DNA from 2 places in the Solidesulfovibrio sp. C21 genome. Region 2 is predicted to be linked to the other one. Evidence: predicted binding sites of a transcription regulator. Region 2 holds the regulator's gene; the other holds the start of a gene.

Evidence for each region. The regulator sigma-54, encoded in region 2, starts transcription at its own class of promoters, with help from an activator protein. The targets are predictions, from matches to a motif close to CTGGCACGGNNNNTGCTT.
Region 1: ACMZ6R_RS05040 (anion permease) is a predicted target of sigma-54. The motif match lies at 1,701-1,718, and genes of this name have one in related genera.

The regions. Positions count from the first base shown of each region.
Region 1 is NZ_JBLODY010000009.1:48,531-52,749, forward strand. It holds gene ACMZ6R_RS05030 (transporter substrate-binding domain-containing protein) at 1-118, shown strand, start outside; gene ACMZ6R_RS05035 (sigma-54-dependent transcriptional regulator) at 115-1,524, shown strand; gene ACMZ6R_RS05040 (anion permease) at 1,862-3,292, shown strand; gene ACMZ6R_RS05045 (fumarate hydratase) at 3,333-4,172, shown strand; gene ACMZ6R_RS05050 (Fe-S-containing hydro-lyase) at 4,172-4,219, shown strand, end outside.
Region 2 is NZ_JBLODY010000013.1:22,997-31,596, reverse strand. It holds gene ACMZ6R_RS06455 (manganese-dependent inorganic pyrophosphatase) at 1-732, opposite strand, end outside; gene ACMZ6R_RS06450 (PTS sugar transporter subunit IIC) at 979-1,728, opposite strand; gene ACMZ6R_RS06445 (PTS sugar transporter subunit IIB) at 1,900-2,361, opposite strand; gene ACMZ6R_RS06440 (PTS sugar transporter subunit IIA) at 2,366-2,803, opposite strand; gene rapZ (RNase adapter RapZ) at 3,022-3,909, opposite strand; gene ACMZ6R_RS06430 (PTS sugar transporter subunit IIA) at 3,990-4,442, opposite strand; gene hpf (ribosome hibernation-promoting factor, HPF/YfiA family) at 4,443-4,991, opposite strand; gene rpoN (RNA polymerase factor sigma-54) at 5,041-6,477, opposite strand; gene ACMZ6R_RS06415 (KdsC family phosphatase) at 6,595-7,137, opposite strand; gene ACMZ6R_RS06410 (CTP synthase) at 7,334-8,600, opposite strand, start outside.

The DNA.
Region 1 (4,219 bases), on a different contig from region 2:
CGTCTCGGCCAGCATCGTAAAGGAATACGGCGGTTGCCTGACGTTCGAGTCCGCACCGGGACAGGGGACCACGGCCTGCCTGGAACTGCCCGTGCCCAAGGAGGAATCGCCGGCATGACCACCGCCCCGTCCCCGGCCTTCGCCATCCTGATCGTGGACGACGAGCCGGCCTGGCTGCGCTCCCTGTCGCTGACCCTCGAATCGGCGGCCGGCATCACCAACACCTTTTTGTGCCAGGACAGCCGCGAGGTTCTGCCGCTTCTGGACAAGGGCGGCATCGGCCTCGTCCTGCTCGACCTGACCATGCCCGGCAAGTCCGGCGAAGAGCTGCTCGCCGCCATCGGCGAACGCCACCCGGACGTGGCCTGCATCATCATCAGCGGCGTCAACCAGCTCGACACCGCCGTGCGCTGCATGAAGCTCGGGGCCTTCGATTATTACGTCAAGACCGACGAGGAGGACCGCATCGTCAGCGGCGTGCTGCGGGCCATCCGCATGCTGGAGCTGCGCGACGAGAACCGGGCCGTCAAAAGCCGGTTGGTGGCCGGCGGTCCGGCCCATCCCGAGGCCTTTGCCGGCATCGTCACCCGTTCCCGGGCCATGCACGCCGTGTTCGCCTACATCGAGGCCGTGGCCGCCAGTTCCCAGCCGCTGCTTATTACCGGCGAATCCGGCGTGGGCAAGGAAAACCTGGTGCGGGCCACCCATGCCATAAGCGGGCGCACAGGGCCGCTCGTGGCGGTCAACGTGGCCGGCCTCGACGACGCCGTCTTTGCCGACACCCTGTTCGGCCATGTCCGGGGGGCCTACACCGGAGCCGAAGCGGTGCGGCGGGGCATGGTCGAGGAAGCGGCCGGGGGAACGCTTTTTCTCGATGAAATCGGGGACCTGTCCGTGCCCTCGCAAGTGAAGCTTTTGCGCCTGCTCCAGGAAGGCGAGTACTATCCGCTCGGCAGCGACCAGCCGAGGCGCCTAGCGGCCCGGGTCATCGTCGCCACCCACCGCGACCTGGCCGCCGACGAGGCCGAGGGCAAATTTCGCCGCGACCTTTATTTCCGGCTGCGCACCCACCATGTCCACATCCCGGCCCTGCGGGAGCGCAAGGAGGACATCGAACCGCTGCTGCGCCATTTCCTGGCCGAGGCCGCCACGGCCCTTGGCAAGCCGACGCCCGCCTTTCCGCCGGAACTGGTCGGCTGCCTGGGCGCTTACGCCTTTCCCGGCAACATCCGGGAGCTTCGGGCCATGGTCTTCGACGCCGTAAGCCTCCACACCTCACGCATGCTCTCCATGAAGAGCTTTCTTGCGGCCATGGGCCGCGCCAATCCCTGCCCGGCCGCCGCGCCGCCGCCCAATCCCTTCGCGCCCTTCGAACAGCTGCCCACCTTTGCCGAGGCGGCCCGCTTCCTGGTCGACGAAGCCCTGGCCCGCTCCGGCGGCAACCAGACCCTGGCCGCGCGCCTGCTCGGCATCTCCCAGCCGGCGCTCAGCAAACGCCTCAAGCACGCCGCCAAACCCTCATAACCAAGGCAATGGCCATAACCTTTGGGGAATGGCCGCCAACATTCTGTAAAATATCGCCTTTTTATCCGTATGGCGCATAGCCCCCATAACCTTGGTTATGGGGGTTCTTTTGTGACGGCCATCGTATCTTCCCGACTTTGTCTTTTATTTCACTAGACTGCCACAGTTCTGTCAGCTTGGCACCCATCCTGCTTTTGCGCTCCACATGGCGCGATCGCCATGCCCCTCTTCTCTCCGCCGGGCACGGAAGGTGTGCCGCCGTGCCCGGCATTGTCGTAACGGCCGCCGGCCGCCGAGACCGGCCCACATCCTAACGCCCCATCCCGAGGAGATTCCCATGCAGCGCTCCATCAAGCTCCTGGCGCCGGTGTTGCTCGGCCTGCTCATCTGGCTGCTGCCCGCCCCACAAGGCTTGTCCCCTGCCACCTGGACCTATTTCGCCGTGTTCGCGGCCGTGGTGCTGGGTCTGGTTCTGGAACCCGTGGCCCCGGCCCTGATCGGGCTGATCGGCGTCACCCTGGCCACCATCCTGCGCCTCGTGCCCATGACCCCGGGCAAGCTCCCCTCGGCCGGCGAGGCCATCAAGTGGGGACTGTCGGGATTTTCCAACGGCACGGTCTGGCTCATCTTCGCGGCCTTCATGTTCGCGCTGGGCTATGAAAAAACCGGGCTTGGCAAGCGGCTGGGACTGACGCTGATCAAGCGCATGGGCAAAAAGACCCTGGGCCTGGGCTACGCCGTGGCCCTGGCCGACCTCATCCTGGCCCCGTTCATGCCGTCCAACACGGCCCGCAGCGGCGGCACCATCTTCCCCATCATCAAGAACATTCCGCCGCTTTACGGCTCCACGCCGGAGAACAATCCCCGGGGCCTCGGCGCCTACATCATGTGGACGGCGCTGGCCACCACCTGCGTCACCTCGTCCATGTTCCTAACCGGCCTGGCCCCCAACGTCCTGGCCCAGTCCCTGGTGGAAAAGACCGCCCACATCCAGCTCGGCTGGAGCCAGTGGTTTATGAGCGTCCTGCCCGTGGGGGCCATCCTGTTCCTGGCCACGCCGCTTTTGACGTACATCATCTACCCGCCCACCCAGAAGACCTCGGAAAACGCCCCCATCTGGGCCGGCGAGGAACTCGGCAAGCTCGGCCCCATCACCGGCCGGGAAATCACCATGGGCCTTTTGGCCGTGGCCGCGCTCATGGGTTGGATATTCCTCAAGAGTTCCATCAACTCCACCACCGTGGCCCTGGCCGCCGTGTGCGTCATGGCCCTGACCAAGGTCGTCACCTGGGAGGACATCATCCGCTACAAGCAGGCCTGGAACGTGCTGGCCTGGTTCGCGACCCTGGTGACCATGGCCGACGGCCTCAAAAGGACCGGCTTCCTCAAGTGGTTCGCCGAGGCGGCCGCTTCGCATATGCAGGGCTTTTCCCCCACCGCCATGATGATCGGCCTGGTGATCCTGTTCTTCGTCAGCCACTACATGTTCGCCAGCGTCACCGCCCACGTCGCCGCCCTGCTCCCGGTCATGCTGGCCACGGCCATGGCCGTTCCCGGCCTCAACATGGAGGTCGTCTCCATGCTCCTGTGCGGCTCGCTCGGCATCATGGGCATCATCAGCCCCTACGGCACCGGCCCCTCGCCGCTCTATTTCGGCTCCGGCTACATCAAGAGCCGCGAGTTCTGGCTTCTGGGTCTCGTTTTCGGCACCATTTTCCTCGGCGTGTACCTGCTGGTCGGCTTTCCCTGGATTCTCATGCGTGGCTAACGCGCCGGCAGAGCAGCGGACTTATAGACAAGGAGTTCTCATGCGCACCATTTCCAGACAAAGCGTTGTCGACGCCGTGGCCGCCATGTGCATCGACGCCAACCGTTACCTGCCGGCCGATGTGCTGGCCTCTTTCGCCAAGGCCAAGGCGGCCGAAACCGTGGCCTCGGCCCGGGAAATCTTCGGCCAGCTCGAGGAGAACGCCGCCCTGGCCGCCCGGACCGGACTGCCGCTGTGCCAGGACTGCGGCCTGGGCGTCTTTTTCGTCGAAGCGGGCGAGGACGTCCGCCTGGAGGACGGCAGCCTGCGCGAGGCCATAAACGCCGGCATGGTCAAGGGTTACGGCGACGGCTTTCTGCGCAAGTCCACCTGCGATCCCTTCACCCGCAAGAACGTGGGCGACAATTCCCCGGCCATCATCCACTTCGACCTAGTCCCCGGGGATGCGCTCAAGATCTGTATGATGGCCAAGGGCGGCGGTTCCGAGAACATGTCGCGAGTGATGATGCTGGCCCCGGCCCAGGGCCTTCCCGGCATCCGCGAATTCGTCATCCGCCGCGTGGCCGAATCGGGCTCCAACCCCTGCCCGCCCGTCCTGGTCGGCGTCGGCATCGGCGGCAATTTCGAGCTGGCCGCCATCAACTCCAAAAAGGCGCTCATGCGCCGGGTGGACGACGTCCATCCCGATCCCGAGGTGGCGGCCATGGAAGCGGACCTGCTCGCTTCCATCAACCGCCTCGGCATCGGCCCCATGGGCCTTGGCGGCGCGACGACCTGTCTTGGCGTCAAGATCAGGACCGCCCCCTGCCACTTGGCCAGCCTGCCGCTGGCCGTCAACATCCAGTGCCACAGCTCCCGGCACAAGGAGGTCACGCTCTAATGGCCGAATATCATCTGATCACGCCGCTTTCCGATGCGGACGTGGAA
Region 2 (8,600 bases):
GCCCTCGGCCTTGACCTTCTTGCACTCGGCAAGCAGATCCGCCTTGACCGGCTCGAGGATGGACAGGTCGACCACTTCCAGCTGGCCGATGCCGATCTTCTTGCCGCCCATGTCGAAGTCCTTGTAGTCGCGGAAGACCAGTTCGCGGGCCGGGGTGCCGCCCACGGCCGACTTGACCTTGAACATCTCGACGCCCAGGGACATGTAGTCGGACACGCCGGCGATCTTGGCCAGGGCCTCGACGGCGGCCTTGTCCTCGGGGGTGCAGGTCGGGGACTTGAACATGACGGTGTCGGACAAAATGGCGCACATCATGAGGCCGGCCATGGGCTTGGAAATCTCCACCTTGGCGCAGTCGTACATCATCTTGACCACGGTGCAGGAGCAGCCCACAGGCTTGACCAGGATCTCCAGGGGATTGGGGGTGGTCACGTCGCCGAGCTTGTGGTGGTCGTAGATGCCGATGATCTCGCCCTTGTCCAGATTTTCCAGGCTCTGGGCCAGGTCGGAGTGGTCGACCAGGATGATCTGCTTGTCGGTGGCGTCGGTGACGATCTCCGGAGCGGCCACGCCGAACTTATCGAGCACGAACGTGCTTTCGGGGTTAAGCTTGCCCTGCGCGGCCGGCTTGGCGTCCAGCCCCTTGGCCTTGTTCATCAGGTCCGCCACGGAAATGGCGGCGGCGACGGAATCGGTGTCCGGATTTTTGTGACCAACGACATACAAAGCCATAGTAGTGTCCTCCTGGTGTTTTTCCCAATAACCCTAGCGGGTTGGCTGCCGAAACTTACAACTTGTGAAGAATATCCCAAAAGAAGCAAGTTGCCAAGTCAAATTCCCCGGGCCGCCAGCCTTTTTCGGCTCCTCGCCACGCCATCCTGTTCATTACCATCAGGGATATCTAGCCTTTTCGACAAAAAAGCAGGGAAGTCCCCTTTCGCGCAATATTCGGAAAGGAGGGATTTCGCGTCCGCCGTCTCAGCCCAACAGGCACCAAGCCACGGCCAAAATCATGCCGGCGGCCAGCAGCATGTACGCCGGCCGATAACGCAGGGACAACACCCCGCCCAGGCTGCCCAGTATCCAAAGCTGGCTCCAGGTCGCCCCGGAAGAGGCAAGATACGGCCAGACCATGGGCAGCAGCACGGCATAAAGCGCGATCAGCCCGGCCAGGACCACGCTAAAGGCTAGGCCGTTTAAGGCTGCCATGTCCAGCAGGGCCCGGCGCACCAGCCTGCCGGGCGCGAAATGGGACTTTGATCGCTCCCGGGCCGCCGTATAGCGCGACAGAACGATGTTTTCCATCATCCGCTGCGCCCCTTCCAGGGTGGCGAAAAGCCGTCCCAGGATGGCCGTGGTCGCGGCCACGAAGAGCGCTTCGGCCGGCGTCGTCAGCTGGTAGACGTGCATAAGCGACAGGCCGGCCAGGGTCGCCGCGGCGGCATTGGGGGGGATGTGGGTGCCGGCGGGAATGCCGTCGAGCCAAAAGAGTTCGTAAAAAAGGCTCAGCTTCAGGGTCGCGTCCAGGTCACCGTAGCAGGCGGCCCAGAAAAACCCGATGACAAGCGGCCTTTCGATCAGCGCAGCGTTTAAAAAGAAGCGGAAGGACGAAAAAAGAACAAAAAAAAAGCGACGCTTATCACGTGGAGCAAGATATCGGCCTGATGGGTCATGCGCGTCGTCTCGCCTGGGCGATTTCCGTGGGCGGGTTCCTGTCCAAAGGCCCAAACTGCGGCCGTAGCGGCTCTTCGCCGCCTGCCTTAGCCGGCCGACACGCCCCGCTTCCGGGCCGTGCCTCCACTTGCATCCGCAAGACCAAGCCCGAAGCTTGTCGCGGAGTCAACGTGCCTGCGTTGCCTTTTCCTTGAAAATACGACCCGGTTTTCCAAGGCCGCAACATTACACGGAACGCAACTGCTGCGGATCGCTCGGCACGCAACGGTAGTCGAGCCGCACCCCCTTGTCCCGGAAAAAGTCCAGACAGGACTCGTCATCCTTGGACAGGGCCACATGGGGGCAGACCTGCTTTTTCCCCGGCGCGTAATGCAGATTGCCGAGATTGAGGTTGCCGAAGCCGAAACCACGCTCGTAGGCGATTCGGGCGTCGCGGCAACTGGCGAACAAGATCAAGGCGTCCTCGGCGTCGAGGGGGTTCCTGGATAAAAACCCCAGCAAGTCGCCGACCGGGAGAAATTCGATGCGCACCCCGGAGGGTATGGCCAGGGACATGATCTCCTGGCGCAAAAAATCCGTGGACAGGTCGTCGTTGACCACCAGGATCGTTCGGGCGTGCGTGAAAGGCAGCCAGCTTTCGATGATCTGGCCATGCACGAGCCTGTTGTCCACCCGCACGAACGCCATGGTCCTAGGCCTCGGCAACCCGCTTGCGCAATACCTCGCCCGCCACGACGATGCCCTGGCAGCCGGCCTGCTTGCCTTCGGCGGCCAGCCCCTCCAGATTCTTGGTCCGCGCGCCGAGGATTTTGATGAGCATGGGCAAATTGACGCCCGTGAGCACCTCGAGCCGACCCGAGCCCAGAAGCGACAGGCTGAGGTTGGTCGGCGTGCCGCCGAACATGTCGGTCAGGATAAGCACGCCGCCGCCCTGGTCGGTTTCCTTGATGGCGGCCTTCAGCGACGCCAGGATGTGGTCCACCTCGGTGGCCATGTCCACGCTCACGCAACGGCAATGTTCCTGGTGGCCCAGGATGCATTCCGCCGCCTTCAAAAGCCACGTGCCGTAATCGGTGTGGGTGACGATCACCACGCCAACCGGCGTCTCCGAGCGGGTTTGCCCATTCATGTTCGCGCATCCGGGGGCGTTATCAGGCCCAAACCTGGCGTCAAAACGGCGCGGCGGAGTAATCCAGCCCAGTGCCGCGACGCGTCCTGCTGCCGCAGTGACCCACCAACAAGACGGGAGCATGCCCCCGCTGGCCGACACGATAGCCGCAACCGCGGCCCGGCACATCGGCTTCTTCCGGTTTGCCGGCGTCCGCGGCCTTGCCGCCGCGCGCCGGATCAACCGCGTTCGATATGCCGATGCTCAAGAGAAAGATTGTATCCAGCCTTGGACAAGGTGTCAAAGACAGACTCGGCCACGGCCACGGAACGGTGCCGCCCCCCGGTGCAGCCGAAGGCGATGGTCAGGCGGTAACGCCCTTCCCTGGCGTACAGCGGCAGGAGGTAGAGCAGGAAAGCGGTCAGCCGGGCGAGAAATTCCCGACCCGGATCCTCGGCCAGGACATAGTCGCGCACGGGCGCGTCCTTCCCGGTTTTTTCCCGCAACGCCTTGTCGAAATAGGGATTGGGCAAAAAACGCAGGTCAAAGACCATGTCCGCCTCGGATGGCGGCCCGTACTTGAAGCCAAAGCTCATGACGTGGACCTTGAGCATGCCGGTGGAGACCCGGATGGAGGCCCATTTTTCCTGGAGCTTGCGACGCAGGTCATGGATGGAAAAATCGGTGGTGTCGAGCACCATGTCGGCCGAGTCCCGAAGCGGGGTCATGCGCGTGCGTTCTTCGAGCACAGCCTGCTCCAGGCCCCGCGATTCGCTTTCCAGAGGATGCGGCCGGCGTGTGGTGGCGTAGCGGCGGATGATTTCCTGGGTGTCGGCCTCGAGGAAAATGATCTGCAAGGCCGCCGCCGCGCCTTTGACCTGGGCCAGCGTCGCCCCCCAGTCGGTGTCCATGTCGGCTTGGCGCACATCCATGCCGAGCGCCAGCCCTTTGTAACGCTGGCCGCCCTTCACTTCGAAAAGGCCGATGAGTTTGGGCACGAGACTGACGGGCAACCCGTCCACACAAAAAAAACCCAGGTCCTCGAAGACCCGCAAGGCGGTGGACTTGCCGGACCCTGAAAGTCCGGTCAGGATGACGATGGTCAGTTCCGCAGGCGTGTCTTCCATGGCGCATGGCCCCCCGGCCCCGATAGGACACACTCCCCGCGCGCCGGCCGGCGCGCGGGGAGGTGACGTTTCGTGTTGCTTCAGGCGGCGGCCGTGAGCACCTGCCACAAGGCGGCGTCGTTTTCGGCGCTCATGAAGGCGTGCCGGAAGGATTCGTCGGACAAGAGCCGGGAGATGTGGGCCAGGATGCGCAGGTGCAGGCCCGCCACGTGCTCCGGGGCAAGGACGAGAAAGAAGATGCGGCAGGGCTTGAAATCCAGCGCATCGAAGTTGACGCCCTTGAGGCTGCGGCCGACGACAATGACGATCTGCTCGAGGTTCTCCATCTTGCCATGGGGAATGGCGACGCCGTCGCCGATCCCCGTGGTGCCGAGGTTTTCCCGGTCAAGCAGCACTTGGCGCGCCCGGGCATCGTCGAAATCGGGCCATCTGGCCTTCATCGGGGCGATCAGTTCGGCCAGCACGTCGGGTTTGGACTCGGACACAAGTTCCCCGATGACGAAATCGGGTTGGAGATAATCCTCAAGACGCATTTATGCTCCCGTTCCAGGATCAATGAGGCCGAAGTCGCCGTTGCGCAGACGGTAGATGACATTGGGCCGGTCGGTTTCGGAGTTGATAAACACCATGAACTCGTATTTGAGGCTTTCAAGCTGCATGGCCGCCTCTTCCACGGCCATGGGCTTGGGCTCGTAGTCGTCGGTCTGGACGATGGTGGGCGTCCGCGCCCCGGCGGCATCCTCGCTTATGCTGATGACCTGGGTATGGACGACCTCGGCCTTCTGGCGGCGGCGGTCCTTTTGCTTCTCGCGGAATTTCTTGGCCTGCGCCTCGACTTTGTCAAGGATCATGTCGATGGTGGAATACATGTCCTCGGAGGCTTCGTGGGCCGAGATGTGCATGTTGTCGGCCAGGAAGATGACGTCGGCCATCTGGCGGTTTTTTTCCACGGCCAAATTGACCTGCAACTCCGAGGCGTCGGTGGCGACGGTATATTTGGCGAGCTTCTCAAAACGCTTGCGGGCGTAGTCGCGCAAATGATCCGATGGCTCGAAGTTCTTGAAATTAAAAGTAATGTTCATATAGTCCTCCGGGTGGCATGGTATTGAGCCGGGGTCCCGGCCCGAAGCATCAGAAAATTTCCTTGCGCTTGGACGAGGATTCGATGCCCATGGCCGTGCGATATTTGGCCACGGTACGGCGGGCGATGTTGATTTGCAGCTCTTCCTTGAGCATGTCGGCAATGGCCTCGTCACTGATGGGTTTCTTGGCGTTCTCACCGGCGATGATGCGCTTGATCATGGCCTTGACCGACTCCGACCCTACCGTCCCACCGTCGTCGAGGTCCAGGGAACTGTTGAAAAAAAACTTCAGTTCGTAAATACCGTGGGGCGTGGCCACGTATTTGTTGGACGTGATGCGGCTGACCGTGGATTCGTGCATGCTGATGTCGTCGGCCACGTCTTTCAAGATCAGCGGCCGCAGCCGCGTCACGCCGTGCTCGAAAAATTCCCGCTGAAACTTGAGTATGCTCTCCAGGACCTTGTAGAGCGTGCGCTGGCGCTGATAAAGGCTTTTCATCAGCCACATGGCCGAGCGCATCTTGTCTTGCAGGTAATCCTTGTCCTTGTCCGCCTTCGGCTTGAGCCCATCCATGTAGGTCATGTTGACGTTGAGCCGGGGCATGCCCTCTTCGTTTAACAGTATGACGAAGTCGTCGCCGTACTTGTAGACAAAGGCGTCGGGGCTCACATAGATGGGGTCGCCCGAACCATAACTGGCTCCGGGCATGGGATTGAGCGTCTGGATCAGCTCCAGGTATTCCTTGAGCTTCTCCATGGTGATGTGAAATTTTTTGGCCAGCGGCTTGTAGCGCTTTTTTTCCAGATCCTCGAGGTGGTCGCGCACGAGCTCGATAAGGATGGTGTCCTCGTAGCCGAAGACCTCGATCTGGGTCAGCAGGCATTCGCTGGGGGTGCGGGCGGCCACGCCCACCGGATCGAAGCGCTGGAGGCGGTGCAGCACTTCCTCCACCGCCTCGACGCTCGTGGCGGTCATCTGGGCCAGCTCCTCGATCGAGGCGCAGAGATAGCCCGAGGAGCTGAGGCTGCCGACGATGGTCTCGCCGATCTCGAGTTGCTTTGGCGTAAAATTGGACAGGCGCATCTGCCAGCCGATATGCCCTTCCAGGGAGGGCTTGGAGGCAAGCCTTGCGTCGAAGGCCATGCCCTCCTCGGGGATCTCGGATTCGCGGGACTGGGCCTGCCGGCCGGTGCTGGCGAAATCGCCAAGGTAGTCGTCCCACTCGGCGTTTTTAAGCAGCTCCTTTTCCATGGCCACTTCGCTGCTGTCGCCGCTTGGACCGAGGTTGTCCTCGGCCATCGTGGATTCGGGCTGCCGATCTTCGTCTATGGATTCCTCGAGAAGGGGATTTTCCAGGAGTTCCTGCTGCACGCTCTCCAGGAGCTCCAGCCGGGACAACTGCAGGAGCTTGATGGCTTGCTGCAGTTGGGGAGTCATCACCAACTGCTGGGACAATTTGAGCTGCTGTCGCAGTTCCAGGGCCATGTCTACCGCCGTACGCGCTTTTTTATGGGTTTTCGTGTCGGCGGTGTCCGGCGCGTGTCCGGCCTCCGCCCAACAAAAAACATGCCACAATCAAAGGATTGTGGCAATCCGCCCGGCTTACCGTTCCCGCAGGAACCAGTCGTACGCGGCCGCAAGCCGCCCGGAAGCGTTCAGGATAAACCGGATGGCCTCGCGCACCGCCCCCTGCCCGCCGTCCCGGGTCGTCACCCAAAGGGCCAGGTCCGAAATTTCCGGTTGGGCGTCGGCCACGGCCATGGGCAGGCCAACAAGCCCCATGGGGCCGGCATCCACCCAGTCGTCGCCGAGGTAGGCCGTTTGCCCCGGGGTAATGCCGGTACGCTCCCATATGGCGCGCAGGATCGGCACCTTGCGGTAATGGCCAGGATGGTATTCGGCGATGCCGAGTTCTTTTATGCGGGCGGCCACAGCCGGGCTGTCCAGGCCGCTTATGACCGCCACGGCGATGCCGGCGATCTGGGCCGCCTTGATGCCGAGCCCGTCCTGGGCATGAAACCGCTTGGCGATCTCCCCCCGGCCGTCGACGTAGAGCCCGCCGTCGGTCAGAACCCCGTCCACATCCAGCACGAGCAGGGCGATATCCCCGGCCCTGGCCGCAGCAAGCGTGGCGTCGTGCGTCACGGCGCGCCTCCTTTAGTTTTCCGGCGCAAGGCCGCGCCCAAACGCCTCGAACCGGCCCCAAAAGCTTGAAAGCAAGCAATACCCCTGGCTGCCCGCGAGGTGGGGCTCCGGAATCCCTATTGAAAGTTTTTGAAGAGGGGTCCGGGGGGAAACTTTTTCCAAAAAGTTTCCCCCCGGCCGCCGGCGGCGTAACTTCCTACGCCCCCTGCTGGCGCTTGGCAGCCATCACGAACTCCCGAAAGAGCGGATGGGGCTTCATGGGGCTGCTTTTGAATTCCGGATGGAACTGGCAGCCGAGGAACCAGGGATGCTCGGGCAGCTCCACCATTTCCACGAGTTCCCCGTCCGGGGACAGGCCGCTTAAAACCATCCCGCCCTCCTCGAACGCGGCGGCGTAAGCCTTGTTAAACTCGTAGCGATGCCGGTGGCGCTCGGAAATCTCCCCGGCGCCGTAGGCCTCGGCGGCCTTGGTGTCGGGCTTGACCACGCAGGGATAGGCGCCCAGGCGCATGGTGCCGCCCTTGTCACAGGAGGGATCGCGGCGCTCGATCTTTTTGGTGCGGAAGTCGAACCATTCCCGCATGAGGTAGATGACCGGATCGGCCGTGGTCAGGTCGAATTCCTCGGAATTGGCGCAGGTCAGCCCGAGCACGTGGCGGGCGTATTCGATGACCGCGCACTGCATACCGAGACAGATGCCGAAAAAGGGGATGTCATGGACGCGCGCGTATTCGATGGCCGCGATCTTGCCTTCGACCCCGCGCGAGCCGAACCCGCCCGGGACCAGGATGCCGTCGATGCCTTTGAAATACCCGGCCGCGTTTTCCCGGGTGACGTCCTCGGAATTGACGTACACGAAACGAATCGACACGCCGGCGAGGCCACCCGCGTGCACCAGCGCCTCGTGCAGACTCTTGTAGGCTTCCTTCAGGTCCACATACTTGCCCACGATGGCGATGGACACCGTGCCGGCGGGATTGTCGAGGCGGTCGACCATGGAGTGCCAGGCCGTCAGATCGGCGTTTTTGGCCGGCAGACGCAGCAGGATGGCAATTTTCTGGTCCACGCCCTCGCCGTAGAGCCGCAGCGGCAATTCATAAATGTTTTTCACGTCCACGGCCGTGAACACGGCGTCGGCGTCCACGTCGCAAAAAAGCGCGATCTTTTCTTTGAGGTCCCGTGTCAGGTCCACTTCGCTGCGGCAGATGATGATGTCGGGCTGGATGCCGATGGAGCGCAGTTCCTTGACGCTGTGCTGGGTGGGCTTGGTTTTCACCTCGCCGGCCACGCGCAAATACGGCACGAGCGTCAGATGGATATAAAGGACGTTTTCCCGGCCGAGGTCCATGCGCAGCTGGCGGATGGCCTCCAGAAACGGCTGCCCCTCGATGTCGCCCACCGTGCCGCCGATTTCGATGATGGCCACGTCTTCGTCGCCGGCGACGCCGAGGATGGCCCGCTTG